DNA from 3 places in the Vibrio sp. 1078-1 genome. Region 3 is predicted to be linked to each of the others. Evidence: riboswitches for the same ligand, from Rfam matches in the RefSeq annotation. Region 3 holds a riboswitch; each other region holds the start of a gene.
The links. Region 3 has a riboswitch for thiamine pyrophosphate ahead of thiB (thiamine ABC transporter substrate binding subunit). Riboswitches for the same ligand answer to the same signal wherever they lie in the genome.
Positions count from the first base shown of each region.

Region 1 (4,787 bases), on a different contig from region 3:
CAATATCATCATCCTATTCATCTTCATGGACACACATTTACGGTTCTTGAGTTAGATGGCAAAAAACTCGACGAACCGTTTCATACCGATACGGTCTTACTTGGAAAAAACGGCAGTGCGAAAGCGGCATTTGTTGCAGATAACCCAGGGCGTTGGATGTACCATTGTCATGTAATTGAACATATGAAGACGGGTTTGATGGGTTACATTGAAGTAAAGTGACTCCCGTAACTTTTAAAATCTTGATAAGTTTTAAGCGCTATACTTTGCTGAATTCTAAGATTGTATAATCACTATTGCCGTAAATTTGATTACAATGTCGCCATTAACTTTTCTGGGGGAATTATGGGACAACTATCCGTTTTGGGTTTTATTGCATTGGGTGGTGCATTTGGTGCATGTTCTCGTTACTTAATTTCTGAACTTTGTGTCATTTTATTGGGGCGTGGTTTTCCATATGGTACGTTAACCGTTAACGTTGTTGGCTCATTTATGATGGGCTTATTGATAGCAGCTTTCGATAATGAACTTTTGGCAACGGAACCTTGGCGACAAGTGATTGGCTTGGGTTTTTTAGGCGCACTAACGACGTTTTCCACCTTCTCGATGGATAATGTTTTGCTTATGCAGCAGGGCGCTTTCTTTAAGATGGGGTTGAACGTATTGTTGAATGTCGTGTTAAGTATTTCAGCTGCGTGGATAGGCTTTCAATTATTGATGCGCAGCTAGCAAAGTAGTTAAAAATTGAACAGGTCGGCTTGGTTTCACCAAGCCGTTTTTATATACTGACATCACTTGTCGGAGTGCCATAAGGCTGAGACCGTTAATTCGGGATCCGTTGAACCTGATCAGATTAGAATCTGCGAAGGGAACAAGAGAAGATATTCACACCGGAGTTCTTTCTGGTTGATCTATCAAAAGTCGAATGTTGTTACAGGCAAATATCGTAAGCTTTAACTAGCCTTAATTTGACTCCTCTTGTCGCATCTATCCGCCAAGCATTTTTATCCAATTACTTTTTATCTAGTATAACAAAGCAAGGAAAAATGCTATGTCGAGTCGCAAACAAGCGAGACTGGAAGCAAAACAGTTCATTGATACACTCTCGGTACAACCGTACCCCAATTCAAGCAAAGTCTACGTAGAAGGCTCACGTCCAGATATTCGTGTGCCAATGCGTGAAATATCACTCGCTGATAGCCTTATTGGAGGCACAAAAGAAGCGCCTATTTTCGAGCCTAATGAGCCAGTACGCGTTTACGATACCTCGGGTGTATACACAGATCCAGAGCACACCATAGACCTCTATAGCGGCTTACCTAAGCTGAGAGAAGGGTGGATTGAAGAGCGTGCCGATACTGAGCTACTTGATGAAGTAAGCTCGGTGTACACCAAAGAACGCTTAGAAGACGAAACACTAGACGATCTTCGTTACGGTAATCTACCACGTATTCGACGTGCCAAAGATGGCCATTGTGTGACCCAATTGCACTATGCTCGCAAAGGTATTATTACCCCAGAAATGGAATATATCGCGCTGCGTGAAAACATGGGGCGTGCCAAGTATCGCGATGAAGTGCTGAATCAACAGCATCCGGGTCAAAGCTTTGGTGCGAACCTACCAAAGGACATTACTGCAGAGTTTGTGCGTAAAGAAGTCGCCGAAGGTCGCGCTATTATCCCTTCTAATATCAACCACCCAGAATCCGAACCAATGATCATTGGGCGTAACTTTTTGGTCAAAGTGAACGCCAACATCGGTAACTCATCGGTCACTTCTTCGATTGAAGAAGAAGTAGAGAAACTAGTGTGGGCGACGCGCTGGGGTGGCGATACCGTTATGGATCTCTCTACTGGACGCAATATTCACGAAACTCGCGAGTGGATTCTACGTAACAGTCCGGTTCCGATCGGTACCGTGCCAATGTACCAAGCGCTTGAGAAAGTGAACGGTGTTGCGGAAAACCTTAACTGGGAAGTGATGCGCGATACCCTGATTGAGCAAGCAGAGCAGGGCGTTGACTACTTTACTATCCATGCCGGTTTACTACTTCGTTATGTGCCAATGACTGCAAAACGCGTTACTGGCATCGTCTCTCGTGGTGGTTCTATCATCGCGAAATGGTGTTTAGCGCATCACCAAGAAAGCTTCTTATATACCCACTTCCGAGAGATCTGTGAAATCTGTGCTAAGTATGATGTGGCACTTTCTCTCGGTGATGGTCTGCGTCCTGGCTCGGTGGCCGATGCTAACGACGAAGCGCAATTTGCAGAGCTTCGTACCCTTGGTGAGTTAACCAAGATAGCGTGGGAATACGACGTACAGGTGATTATCGAAGGTCCTGGTCATGTTCCAATGCACATGATCAAAGAGAACATGGAAGAACAGTTAGAGCACTGCCATGAAGCTCCTTTCTATACCCTTGGCCCATTGACGACAGACGTTGCTCCAGGTTACGACCATATTACTTCAGGTATTGGTGCTGCCATGATTGGCTGGTATGGCTGTGCGATGCTTTGCTACGTCACTCCTAAAGAGCATCTTGGTTTACCAAACAAAGAAGACGTGAAAGTAGGCATGATAACTTACAAGCTTGCTGCGCACGCCGCGGATTTGGCGAAGGGACATCCTGGTGCACAAGTTCGTGATAACGCGCTTTCTAAAGCTCGCTTCGAGTTCCGCTGGGAAGACCAATTCAACTTATCACTCGATCCAGATACCGCGCGCGCTTTCCATGACGAAACCTTGCCTCAAGAGTCTGGAAAAGTTGCTCACTTCTGTTCGATGTGCGGGCCAAAGTTCTGCTCGATGAAGATCTCGCAAGAGGTTCGAGAATATGCGAAAGACACAGAGCAAGTTGCTGCGGACCAAGCTATCTCAATCAAAATGCTGGATGACCCTCTTGAGGGGATGCGTCAGAAATCGCAAGAATTTAGAGAGTCAGGTTCTGAGCTATACCACCCAGCAGCACATGCCGAGGTGAGTGACTAATGAGCAAAATCCTTATTCCGTCATCGTTGATTGAACTGACAGGTTTAGTTCAGCAATGTTTGTTGTTGGCGAAAGAACAGGGTTTTTGCATTGAAGACATTGAGTTGGGTGTGAGCCCAACTCAATCTATTCAGCTTGTTCGCGGCCAACAGACCACACACATAACGACTGATCTCATTGATGATTATGACTCTGAGAATGAGAGTTCATTTGTGCTCTATTACCGCTCTGCTTTATCGGTAGAAGCGTGTGCTAAGCAACCGTCGAAAGCGATTCATATTGGCATTGCTGATACGCAGGTATCCGATGAAAAGGAGAAAGTGTTTCAGCTTGATATCTGGCGTCACCCAATTAACAACGAAGTGAGAGCGCTTTCCGTTAAGTCCAAATTCAACGCAATGTTCAATCCTGAACATCACCTTGCTTGGATAGTAACGCTGACAGTACTCGATTTTCCTATCGAAGATGCGTTAACACTTGCTCGAGGAATGCTAACTCAGCAAGCGAATGTTTCACGTGAAACACTGTTGAATGACAACCTTGATGAGGGAAGATCTACTCGGTGGGCTGACCAATTTGATGATTTCCCCACACCTGTACTGGAGGATAACCGACTAGGTATTCAAGTTGGTTGGTCTGCACAAGGCGAGAGCGTTAGCTTTCCAACTCTGACTAAGCAAAGTCTAGGGCTCTACCCAGTCGTTGATGACGTTGCTTGGATTGAGCGTTTACTGCCACTAGGCATCAACACTATTCAACTGCGAATCAAGGACCCACAACAAGCCGATTTAGAACAACAGATCATTCGAGCAATTGAGCTAGGTCGTCAGTATCAAGCACAAGTGTTCATCAATGACTATTGGCAGTTGGCAATCAAGCATGGCGCTTATGGTGTTCACCTAGGACAAGAAGACATAGAAGAATCGAATTTGGCTCAGCTAACTAAAGCCGGCATTCGTCTTGGTCTTTCTACTCATGGTTATTATGAGCTACTGCGCATCGTACAAATTCATCCTAGTTACATCGCGCTAGGGCATATTTTCCCAACCACCACAAAACAGATGCCATCGAAACCACAAGGTTTGGTGCGCTTGTCTCTTTATCAAAAGCTGATTGATAGCATTCCTTACGGAAACACAGAGTTGGTTTTCCGTCCCGCAAAAGACAAAGCAGGTAGTGACTATGTGCTTGGCTTTCCGACGGTCGCGATTGGTGGCATTGACCAATCTAATGCAGACCAAGTTTGGCGCACAGGCGTCTCTAGTTTGGCAGTTGTGCGTGCTATTACGTTGGCAGAATCACCTCAGTTCGTTATCGAGTTTTTTGCACAACTGATGAAGGAAAGACAGCTAACGTTTACTGATCAGAATAGTGAGTTGGCGCTTAGTAAGAGAGGCGAGCATGCTCACGGATAAGCAGTTCCTTCGCTATCAACGTCAAGTCGCTCTGCCAGAAATTGCCGAAGTTGGGCAAGAGCGTTTGAGCAAATCGCATGTGCTGATCATCGGTTGTGGTGGATTGGGGAGCGCAGCGAGTTTGTACTTGGCGTCAGCGGGCGTTGGTAAATTGGTTGTAGTCGATGACGATGAAGTTGATAGCAGTAACCTACAACGTCAGATCATTTATCGTGAACAAGACCTCCAAGTTGCGAAAACAAAAGCGACTGTAAAGCAACTTACTGAACTTAATACTATGGTTCAAATTCGTGCTATCAATAAGCGATTAGACAAAGCACAGCTTCAGCTTGAGGTGATGCTAGCGGATGTGGTGCTCGACTGCACCGATAACATGCCAA
Region 1 is NZ_JAWOWM010000026.1:1,481-6,267, forward strand. Features, by position in the region: gene R7190_RS24255 (multicopper oxidase family protein) at 1-222, shown strand, start outside; gene crcB (fluoride efflux transporter CrcB) at 346-729, shown strand; TPP riboswitch at 790-888, shown strand; gene thiC (phosphomethylpyrimidine synthase ThiC) at 1,052-2,992, shown strand; gene R7190_RS24270 (thiamine phosphate synthase) at 2,992-4,407, shown strand; gene R7190_RS24275 (HesA/MoeB/ThiF family protein) at 4,394-4,787, shown strand, end outside.
Region 1: it holds a riboswitch for thiamine pyrophosphate, as region 3 does, so the genes downstream of both, thiC (phosphomethylpyrimidine synthase ThiC) here and thiB (thiamine ABC transporter substrate binding subunit) in region 3, are expected to answer to the same signal.

Region 2 (4,787 bases), on a different contig from region 3:
TGGCAGTGTTTCGATGATGTTTTGTGAATACATGAACTGCGCATAATCATCGTAGCGTTTCAGATCTACTGCGGATGGACGAAGAGCGAAACGAGTTAGCGTGTCGTTCCAAGCGCGTTGGTTAAGCTCGTTGTTGAGCGTGTCTGGTGAATAAGCCACGAACTCTTTCCACGACTCTTTTGGATGGTTAACGATGTAAGTGGTCGCTTGCTCTAGTGCTTTGTTGAATGCCTTGATGGCTTCTTTGTCGTAGTTTTTTGCATTGGCTACGAAGACTAACTCGTCATACGCTGGCACGCCGTGTTCTTCAGGGAAGAAGGCCTTAGCTTTATAACCTTCTAGTGCCAGTTGGTTGGTTTCGAAGTTACGTAGACCGCCCCAAATCGCATCCACCTTGCCAGACGCAAGAGACGAAGACAGCGCCCAACCTACGTTGATGATTTGTACGTCAGAAAACTTCACGTTTTCTTGCGCTAGCATGGTGCCGATTGTCGCTTCTTCGTTGCCTGCGATCGCAATACCGATCTTCTTGCCTTTCAAGTCGCCAAGGTTTTCATTCTTACCGTTATCCAGCACCATCAACGTGTTGAGTGGCGTAGCAATCAAAGTCGCAGAGCGGATTAGTGGCAAACCCGCCGCGACATCGATAGTTAGGCTTGGTTGGTAAGAAATCGCCATGTCGACTTTACCCGCCGCGACCAACTTAGGTGGCGTGCTTGGATCTGCCGGCTCTTGAATGTTGACCTTCAAACCTTGTTCTTTGAAGTAACCACGCTCTTTGGCAATCACGATAGGACCATGATTTGGGTTGACGAACCAATCCAACATCAGTGTCATCTCTTTTTCTGCTGCAAGCACATTGGTTGATACCACTGAAGCGAGTAGAGCAGCAGCGCTCATAAGTTTGTTTTTATTCACGGGGTTCTTCCTTTTCTTTCCCAATTTTCTTTGGTTATTTTCTGTAATTATTTGCTTTCCCAAGGGATGGCTTTTTTCAATAATTTATCGGTGATGAAGTAGAGTGAGATAGACAGCACGGCTAGGATAAACAGCGCCGCAAACATCTCATCAATGATCATGCGAGCATTAGCTTGGAGCATCAGATAACCCAAGCCTTCACTTGAACCTACCCACTCACCGACCACTGCTCCAATCGGCGCAATAACGACGGCAACACGAATGCCTGAGGCTAAAGTTGGTAGGGCGGCTGGCAATTGAATATGACGAAGTAACTGCCATTTAGACGCGCCCATGGTCTTGGCAAGGTCGAGGTAACCTGTTGGTGTATTACGTAAGCCGTCGTAGCAACATGTGGTGACGGGGAAAAAGATGATGATCGCCGCCATGACGACTTTCGATGCAATGCCGTAACCCAGCCAAAGCATGAGTACTGGCGCGATGGCGAACACAGGGATCGCTTGGCTAGCAATCAGAATGGGCAGTAACCAACGCTTCAGCGGTTCGAACATCAGCATTTGCAATGCGAACAGCAAACCCATTGATAATCCAAGCGCCAAACCAAGTAAAATCTCTTGCGCGGTAACCCAAGTATGTTTGAGCAAGACATCGTAACGAGTGACCAATCTATCCAGCACTTCAATTGGTGAAGGTAAGATGAAGCTTGGCATGTCGAATACCACAACAACCAACTGCCACAATCCCAAGATCACCGCTGTGCTAATGACCAAGCGCAGAGCCGGATGGGTCACGCGTTCTTTTTTACTAATGCGTGCCGAAACGGAGTTGTACTGAGTCATATCACTCATAGTCTTTCTCCAGTTGATCCAAAATCGCTTGTTGTAACGCCGCGCACTCTCCATCGAGAACTCGGGGCGGCTTGGAGTCTGGAACGACCAAGTGCTGAGCTTGCGCAGGTGTGCCTTGCAACACATAGAGTTGGTGAGCTAATCGCACCGCTTCTTGTGGGTCGTGGGTAATCAGAACAACCGTCTTATCTTTCAGCAATTCGGCAGACAAGGTTTGCAACTTATGACGAGTAACCGCGTCCAGTGCAGAGAAAGGCTCATCCATCAGAACTAGAGGCTTGTCTTGCATCAGAGTGCGAGCAAGGGCAACACGTTGTCTCATGCCGCCAGAGAGCTGAGCTGGCTTAGCATCCGCGTAATCGGCGAGTCCCACTTGGCTTAGTAAAGTCAGTGCACGTTGTCTATTTTGCTCTGGTGATTGGTCTTGAGAAAATCGAGAACTGAGGCAGACGTTGTCTAACACATTTAACCACGGCAGTAACAAGTCTTGCTGCGCCATGTAGGCAATACGCTTGTGTAAGGTGATGCCATCCGTGGTCGTTAACTCGCCATGCCATTCAACTTTGTCGTCTAACAAACCCGCTAGATAACGAAGGATCGTCGTTTTTCCGCAACCACTGCGACCAAGTAACACCGTCCATTGATTGGCAGGGATGGTCATACTCAACCCAGCTAATGTTGGTGTTTGGCTGTCTTTGTATTGCAGACTTGCTTCGGTAAGCTGAATGCCGAGTGCATTAGCGCACATGCGTGTGACCTGCAAAAAAATGGTTCACAGGACCATGACCTTTACCGACATCCAATTCGTCAGCGTGTGCGATAGCTTGGCTGATGTACTGCTTACCAAGGTGCACCGCTTTGTGCAGGTTGTTGCCTTGACCAAGGTAAGACGCGATAGCAGAAGACAGTGTGCAGCCTGTGCCATGGGTGTTTTTGGTTGGAAAGCGTTTAGCGCTAATTAACTCGGCATTGTCTTGCATGATCAGCAGATCGTTGCTGTTTTTGTCTTTTTCCAGATGACCGCCTTTTAACAGCACCGCTTTTGCCCCTAATGCGCGCAAGTCAGCAATCATATCGTTCATTTCAGATTCTGATTGAGGCATTGGCTTACCCGTCAATGCTGCGCCTTCGGGTAGGTTAGGGGTAATGATGTCTGCGAGCGGAATCAATTCTTCTTTTAAAGTGCTGATTGCCGACTGTTCCAGTAATAGATCGCCGCTGGTGGCCACCATCACAGGGTCAATCACGAGGTGTTTTGGCTGGTATTGTTTAATTTTGTCTGCAACGACTTTGATGATGTTGGAATCTGCCAGCATGCCCACTTTGACTGCAACGATGTTGAGGTCGGTAAATACTGCATCAAGTTGGCTCTCTACATGGTCGAGAGGAATGGGGAAAATCGCAGAAACGCCTTGGGTATTTTGCGAAGTAATCGCCGTGATTACCGAGCAAGCAAAACTGCCGGTTGCGGACATCGCTTTGATGTCGGCTTGAATACCTGCACCGCCACCACTGTCTGAGCCCGCGATGGTCAATACGATAGGGGTAGGCAAGGCTGGCGTGTGATGTGAATGAGGTTGTGATTGCTGCGTCATGGTCGCTCCTACTACAAGACGTATAGGAACTGACTTTGACCGTTGCAGATAGATCGATTTTTCGATCGCTATCGCTTACCTAAGAGGGGCGACGAAAGGCAAAGTGTGCATAGTTCCCTACGTCAGTGCTAACTGAATCAGGTTCAACGGGTCTCGAATTTCGATCTCAGCCAACACTTGTCGTGTGGCCCCCCGACTATTTCGTTCGGATGATAGCAGGACCATTGCGGAAGGGATACGTTTTTTGAGCGTAATTATAATGAGTATTCAATTATGCGAGGTGAGTGATAAAGTAAGCACCTAAATGGTTTGCTGGGTGGAATTTACTAGTGCAACGCTCTGGTGAATGAGCAGAACCTGGAATATTTAATAAATAATCGTGGTCTCGTTAAGCAAGGATTAGCACAAAACAAGGTTAAAAAACTGTTAAAATTTAACGTGTTGCCAATTTAACTTTGTTGAACTTTTTCACAGTTAATTAGGAAGGCTAAGACGATCATCGAGCAAGGAGACTTCATGCTTAATTCTGTAACAGCGAAGTCAGTGATCGATCATGCGCTCTTTTTGGGGGCTGATTTCGCTGAACTATTCGTTGAACATCACCAAACCAACACTGTCCAGATCGCATCTGGTGAAGTGGATAAGGTTAACTCGGGTATCGATTTTGGTATCGGTATTCGTCTTTTTTTCGGTCATAAGGTGCTTTACGGTTACACCAACAGCACAGATGAAGCCGAACTAAAGCGCGTAACCTCGCTGCTTGCTGCAAAAGACAAGCGTGAGCAAATCGCGTCAGCGGGTTCTTTGAATTTGAACCGCTACCCAATCCAACATGGTTGCCGCATGCCGCTAGGTAAGGATGCTAACCTAGATTCAAAAATCGCGTTTCTATTGAAAGTTGACCAAGCCGCACGTGCTGAGAGTGAACATATCAGCCAGTTTATTGGCAGCGTTCTTCAGCGCGAGCAACAAGTGTCTATCTTCAACTCAGAAGGTCTACACGTTGACGATACTCGCCACTACATTCGTGTTGCTGGTAACACTGTCGCGCAAAAAGGTAATGAGCAGTCTTCTGGTATGGAAGGTCCTGGCGCTCTTGCTGGTTGGGAATTCAGTGAACAGCTTGATGCCAAAGAGCTAGGTCAAACTATCGCGCAGCAAGCGTTAGTAAAACTTGGCGCGGATGCTTGTCCATCGGGTGAAATGCCGGTGGTGATTGGTAACGGCTTTGGCGGCGTTATCTTCCATGAAGCATGTGGTCACTTGCTAGAAACCACTTCAGTTGCGAAGAAAGCATCAGTCTTCCACGACAAGATGGGCGAAATGGTTGCTCACACCGCAGTGAATGCAGTCGATGATGGCACCATGACCAACGAATGGGGCTCGATTCACATTGATGATGAAGGTATGAAGACTCAGCGCACTC
Region 2 is NZ_JAWOWM010000001.1:3,686-8,472, reverse strand. Features, by position in the region: gene R7190_RS00040 (ABC transporter substrate-binding protein) at 1-918, opposite strand, end outside; gene R7190_RS00035 (ABC transporter permease) at 966-1,766, opposite strand; gene R7190_RS00030 (ABC transporter ATP-binding protein) at 1,759-2,514, opposite strand; gene thiD (bifunctional hydroxymethylpyrimidine kinase/phosphomethylpyrimidine kinase) at 2,504-3,361, opposite strand; TPP riboswitch at 3,459-3,566, opposite strand; gene R7190_RS00020 (TldD/PmbA family protein) at 3,878-4,787, shown strand, end outside.
Region 2: it holds a riboswitch for thiamine pyrophosphate, as region 3 does, so the genes downstream of both, thiD (bifunctional hydroxymethylpyrimidine kinase/phosphomethylpyrimidine kinase) here and thiB (thiamine ABC transporter substrate binding subunit) in region 3, are expected to answer to the same signal.

Region 3 (4,787 bases):
GAGCTTAAGATCTCAATTTGAATTTGGCCCTAGGCATGGTTTGTGTTGCGGAGAAGCATAACCTAGCAACTATCAGGCACTAGCATGCGGCTCGGATAAATGCCGCAAGCTTCTCACTAGCATGCTGTTCACTCAATGCAGACATATCACCCGCGGCTTCCACTTTACCATCTGCCACAAACACAAAGTGGCTGGCAATCGCTTTGGCATCGCTTAAATGGTGCGTGACCATCAATACGGTTATTCCCCGCTCTGCTGCCAGTTTTTTTACCAAGCCTAGCATCTCTTCACGCAACACCGGATCAAGCGCCGAGAACGGCTCATCCAACAGCCACATGGGATGAGGCTGAACAAAACAACGCGCTAAGGCAACACGTTGACGCTGGCCACCAGAAAGATGCTCTGGCAAACGGTCGAGGTACTCTGCAACACCAACTTGCTGCGCGGCTTGTTCAATCTGACGATTTTGGTCCACCGTAAGCTTTAGCCCTGGGTGTAAGCCCAAACCGATGTTGTCACGCACCGATAAGTGAGCAAACAAATTGTGCTCTTGGAACAACATAGAGAACGGACGCAGATAAGGCTCTTTACGCACAATGGACTCACCATCAACACAAATATCACCACGGTCAGGATGGATGAATCCTGCCACCAACGCCAGCAAGGTTGACTTCCCTGCCCCACTTGGTCCCATCAGCGATACAATCTGTCCTTGCTCAATCGTTAAGTCAAAACGAAACAGTTCACGTTGGTAGGTGTACTGCACATCATCCAACACTAACATTACGCTCTCTCCTTCGTTTTCAATACTTTCTCAATCAAGGCAAAACAGCCCACACTCAACAACAATAGGGTCACCGATACCACCGCAGCTGCGTCCATCTGATAACTGCCAAGCAACTGGAACAAATACAGAGGTAAGGTACGAAACTCTTGTCCACCAAACAGTGCGATGGCACTTAAATCCCCTATTGCAAACATAAAGCTGATCGCAAACGCATGTGCAAACGGCTTGCGTAGCGCCTGCCACTCCACCACTTTAAACCGTTGCCAGCCACGCATGCCTAAGCTGGCACATACATACTGATACTGTTGTTCAATGTGCAGCATTGGCTGCGCTAGCGTTTTGATCACGTAAGGCAAAGCCATCAAACCGTTCACCAAAATCACGACAAAAAATGCCAAGCTAAAAACATCGGTAAATGTGCGCAGTAGTAAGAATAAACCGGTGCTAATCACCAGACCTGGAGTCACCAAAATAATGGTGCCGATTAACTCTATCTGATCGGCTCGCGTGTTTTTGTACTGCAACCGCCAACGGCGACTGGTCAATAGTATGGACACCCCTGCAGCGACCGCAAGCGCGCTAGCGACACAGGCGACTTTGAGGGAGTTCAATAGCGCAGACCAAAAACGCTCATCGGTTAATACTGTCCAAACTTGTTGGTTGATACCACTCAGTAACACCATCAATAACGGCGGTATTACCAGTAATAAGACACCTATGATCCAAAAGCTATCCCAAGCTTTTGACCACCCATGATCCTTCGTTAAATATTGCTGTACTGATGTGCTTCCAGCACTGATAGAAACAGGACTTGTTAACTTCTGAACTCCAATAGCAAGCAGTCCACATAACAGCATCTGCCACAGCGCCAATAACGCCCCAGCTTGTAAATCAAAATCAAACTTAATCGCTTGGTAAATGGCCAATTCAATGGTGGTGGATTTTGGCCCGCCCCCCAACGCCATTACAGTGGCAAAACTGGTAAAGCACAACATAAACACCAACCCACAAACGTGGGGAAGCTGCTGCCTTAAACGCGGCCATTCTACCCAGCGAAACTTATCCCAATGGCTCATCCCAAGATGCGCGCAAAGCTTATGCTGCTCGGCAGGAATAGAGTCCAAGGCTTGCAGAAGCAATCGTGCCGCGTAAGGTAAATTAAAGAACACATGGGCGAGTAAAATGCCGTTCAAACCGTAAATAGAGAATGGCAGTTTAGTGTCGAAACTTTGCAACCACTGCGCCAACAACCCACTGTTGCCATAAATCGCTAACAGCCCAAAAACACCAACCAAAACCGGCAAAACCAGTGTCGATGCAAACAGCTTAAGCAGTAATGATTTACCAATAAATTGGCGACGCGAAAGTGCGTGCGCTACTGGAATGGCAAAGCCAACACTGAGCAATGTGGAAAGAAACGCTTGGTAGAAACTGAACTTGGTGACATGTTGATAGTACGGGTCGCCCCATACCACAGACACATCAAGTGAAGGGGCTTGAACAATCAAAGCACCTAGGGCAGAAATAACAAAGGTCGCGATGATCATCGCGACCCCTAAACCTATTTTTGGAACAGAATTCAAAGGTAAAACCTATCTCATTCAGATGAGGATGGAAACGTCAGCTAAAACGTCAATGCGCTTTGCCATTCGCGAATCCAAGACTTACGCATTTTTGCCACTTCATCAGCACTAAAGCTCAACGACTTGCTTGGAACACTCAAAGTTTCAAAACCTTTAGGTAACTCAACGTCAGTGACTGGGTACATCCAGTTACCCGTTGGCATCGCCGATTGGAACTCATCACTTAAAATGAAACTCATAAATTGATCAGCAAGTTCTGAATTTTTTGCCCCTTTCACTTTGGCGGCTACTTCAACTTGCATGTAGTGGCCTTCAGCAAAATTCGCCGTAGCAAACTTCGAATCGTTTTCCGCAATTAAGTGGTACGCAGGTGAAGTGGTGTAAGAAAGCACTAAATCGGACTCACCATTGAGGAACATAGAATACGCCTCAGACCAACCTTTCGTGACCGTTACGGTTTTGCTCGCTAGCTTCTGCCACGCTTGCGTCACATCGTCGCCATAAATAGATTTCATCCATAGCATTAAGCCTTGGCCCGGCGTTGAAGTCCGCGGATCTTGGTAAATCACTTTCAGATCGTCGCGCGTTTCCACCAGCTCTTTCATGCTTTTCGGCGGATTAGCCAGTTTCTCTTTGTTGTACACAAACGCGAAGTAGCCGTAATCGTACGGTACAAACGTCGTGTCACTCCAACCGTTTGGTAACACTGTGTTAGCCGTATCCACATTGTGCTCGGCAAGCAGATCGGTTTTCTTCGCTTCTGCCATCAGATTGTTATCCAAACCTAATACGATGTCCGCTTTGCTATTACCGCCTTCAAGACGAAGACGATTCAGAATCGACACACCATCGTCCAACGCTACGAAGTTAACGTCACAGCCACATTTTGCTTCAAAAGCTTGCTCGATTTTAGGACCCGGCCCCCAATCTGCGGCAAAAGAGTCGTAGGTATAGATGGTTAATGTGTTTTCAGCGGCAAACGCTGAAGTAGAGGTGATTGCAGCTAGGGCAATCAGATTTAGAGTGGGTTTCACTGCTCGCTCTCCATGAGTATTTCAGAGAAATAAGTTGAGCGGCACAGGGTTTGAGGCGGCTATTAAGGACTTCCAATATCCAGACTCAATTCCTACGCCAGCATTATCTGGTTCAGGTAATACGGGTCCCTAGTTAAACACTTAGGTCTCAGCGCCCCAATGCATTGATTGACTCAATGCTAAATGGGTTTGCTCCCCGATGAGTTGGATGGATTGTAAAGGTATTTGAGTGGTTACACAATCAGCTCACGAGCGCTGGTCATAACCCCAACGAGGCACCAAACCTTGCTCAATACCTAAGTGGTCAAGAATTCTCGCCACCATAAAATCCACTAAGTCTTCAATACTCTTTGGCTGATGATAGAAGCCTGGAGCTGCTGGCATGATGGTGACGCCCATTTGCGACAGTTTGTGCATGTTCTCCAGATGTAGCGTTGAAAATGGTGTTTCGCGAACCACGAGCAACAGCTGCCCGCGCTCTTTCATTACCACATCAGCGGCCCGCTCGATCAAGTTATCTGACATACCATGCGCAATCGCTGCAACGCTTCCCGCAGAACATGGGCAAACCACCATTTGCTTTGGTGCAGCAGAACCAGACGCAACCGGTGAGAACCAGTCATCTTTACCGCAAACGGTGATGTTATCGGGATTGCAGTTCAGGTGCTCTACCAATGCTTGCTGCGCCGCTTCTGGGCCACTTGGTAGCTTAAGATTATGCTCGGTTGCCATCACAACACGAGCTGCCGAAGAAATCAGAACGTAGACATGATAATCCGCCGCAACCAAGCATTCTAAAAGACGAAGGCCGTAGGGAGCACCAGAAGCACCCGTTAATGCCAACGTGATGGCTTTTTTATGAGAGGGTTGTGTTTTGTTTTGCATATCAATCAGGCTTTTTGTTTTAACTGCTCAAGAAGTTTTCCGTGAATACCACCAAAGCCACCGTTGCTCATGACTAGAATTTGGTCACCTGGTCGCGCACGTTCGACGATCTTGGCTACAAAGTTATCTATATCCGCATCGACAAACGCTGGCTGTGTGCATTGGTCGGCAATGTCTTGCACAGACCACTCGATATTATCTGGCTGGAACAAGAAGACTTCATCTGCACTGTGTAGTGACTCTGCAAGTGTGTTTTTGTGTACACCTCGCTTCATGGTGGCAGAACGCGGCTCCAACACAGCAAGGATGCGTTTTTCACCTACCTTGTTACGCAAACCACCGACAGTAAGTTCAATTGCCGTTGGGTGATGCGCAAAATCATCGTAAACCGTCACACCTTGTTCTTCACCTTTCAGCTCTAAACGGCGCTTGGTATTGATGAAACGCCCTAATGCCTGGCAAGCAAGATCCGGAGTGACTCCAACATGTCGTGCAGCA
Region 3 is NZ_JAWOWM010000004.1:283,757-288,543, reverse strand. Features, by position in the region: gene R7190_RS11280 (LysR family transcriptional regulator) at 1-61, shown strand, start outside; gene thiQ (thiamine ABC transporter ATP-binding protein) at 80-784, opposite strand; gene thiP (thiamine/thiamine pyrophosphate ABC transporter permease ThiP) at 784-2,370, opposite strand; gene thiB (thiamine ABC transporter substrate binding subunit) at 2,412-3,404, opposite strand; TPP riboswitch at 3,477-3,613, opposite strand; gene R7190_RS11260 (flavin prenyltransferase UbiX) at 3,651-4,289, opposite strand; gene mpl (UDP-N-acetylmuramate:L-alanyl-gamma-D-glutamyl-meso-diaminopimelate ligase) at 4,295-4,787, opposite strand, start outside.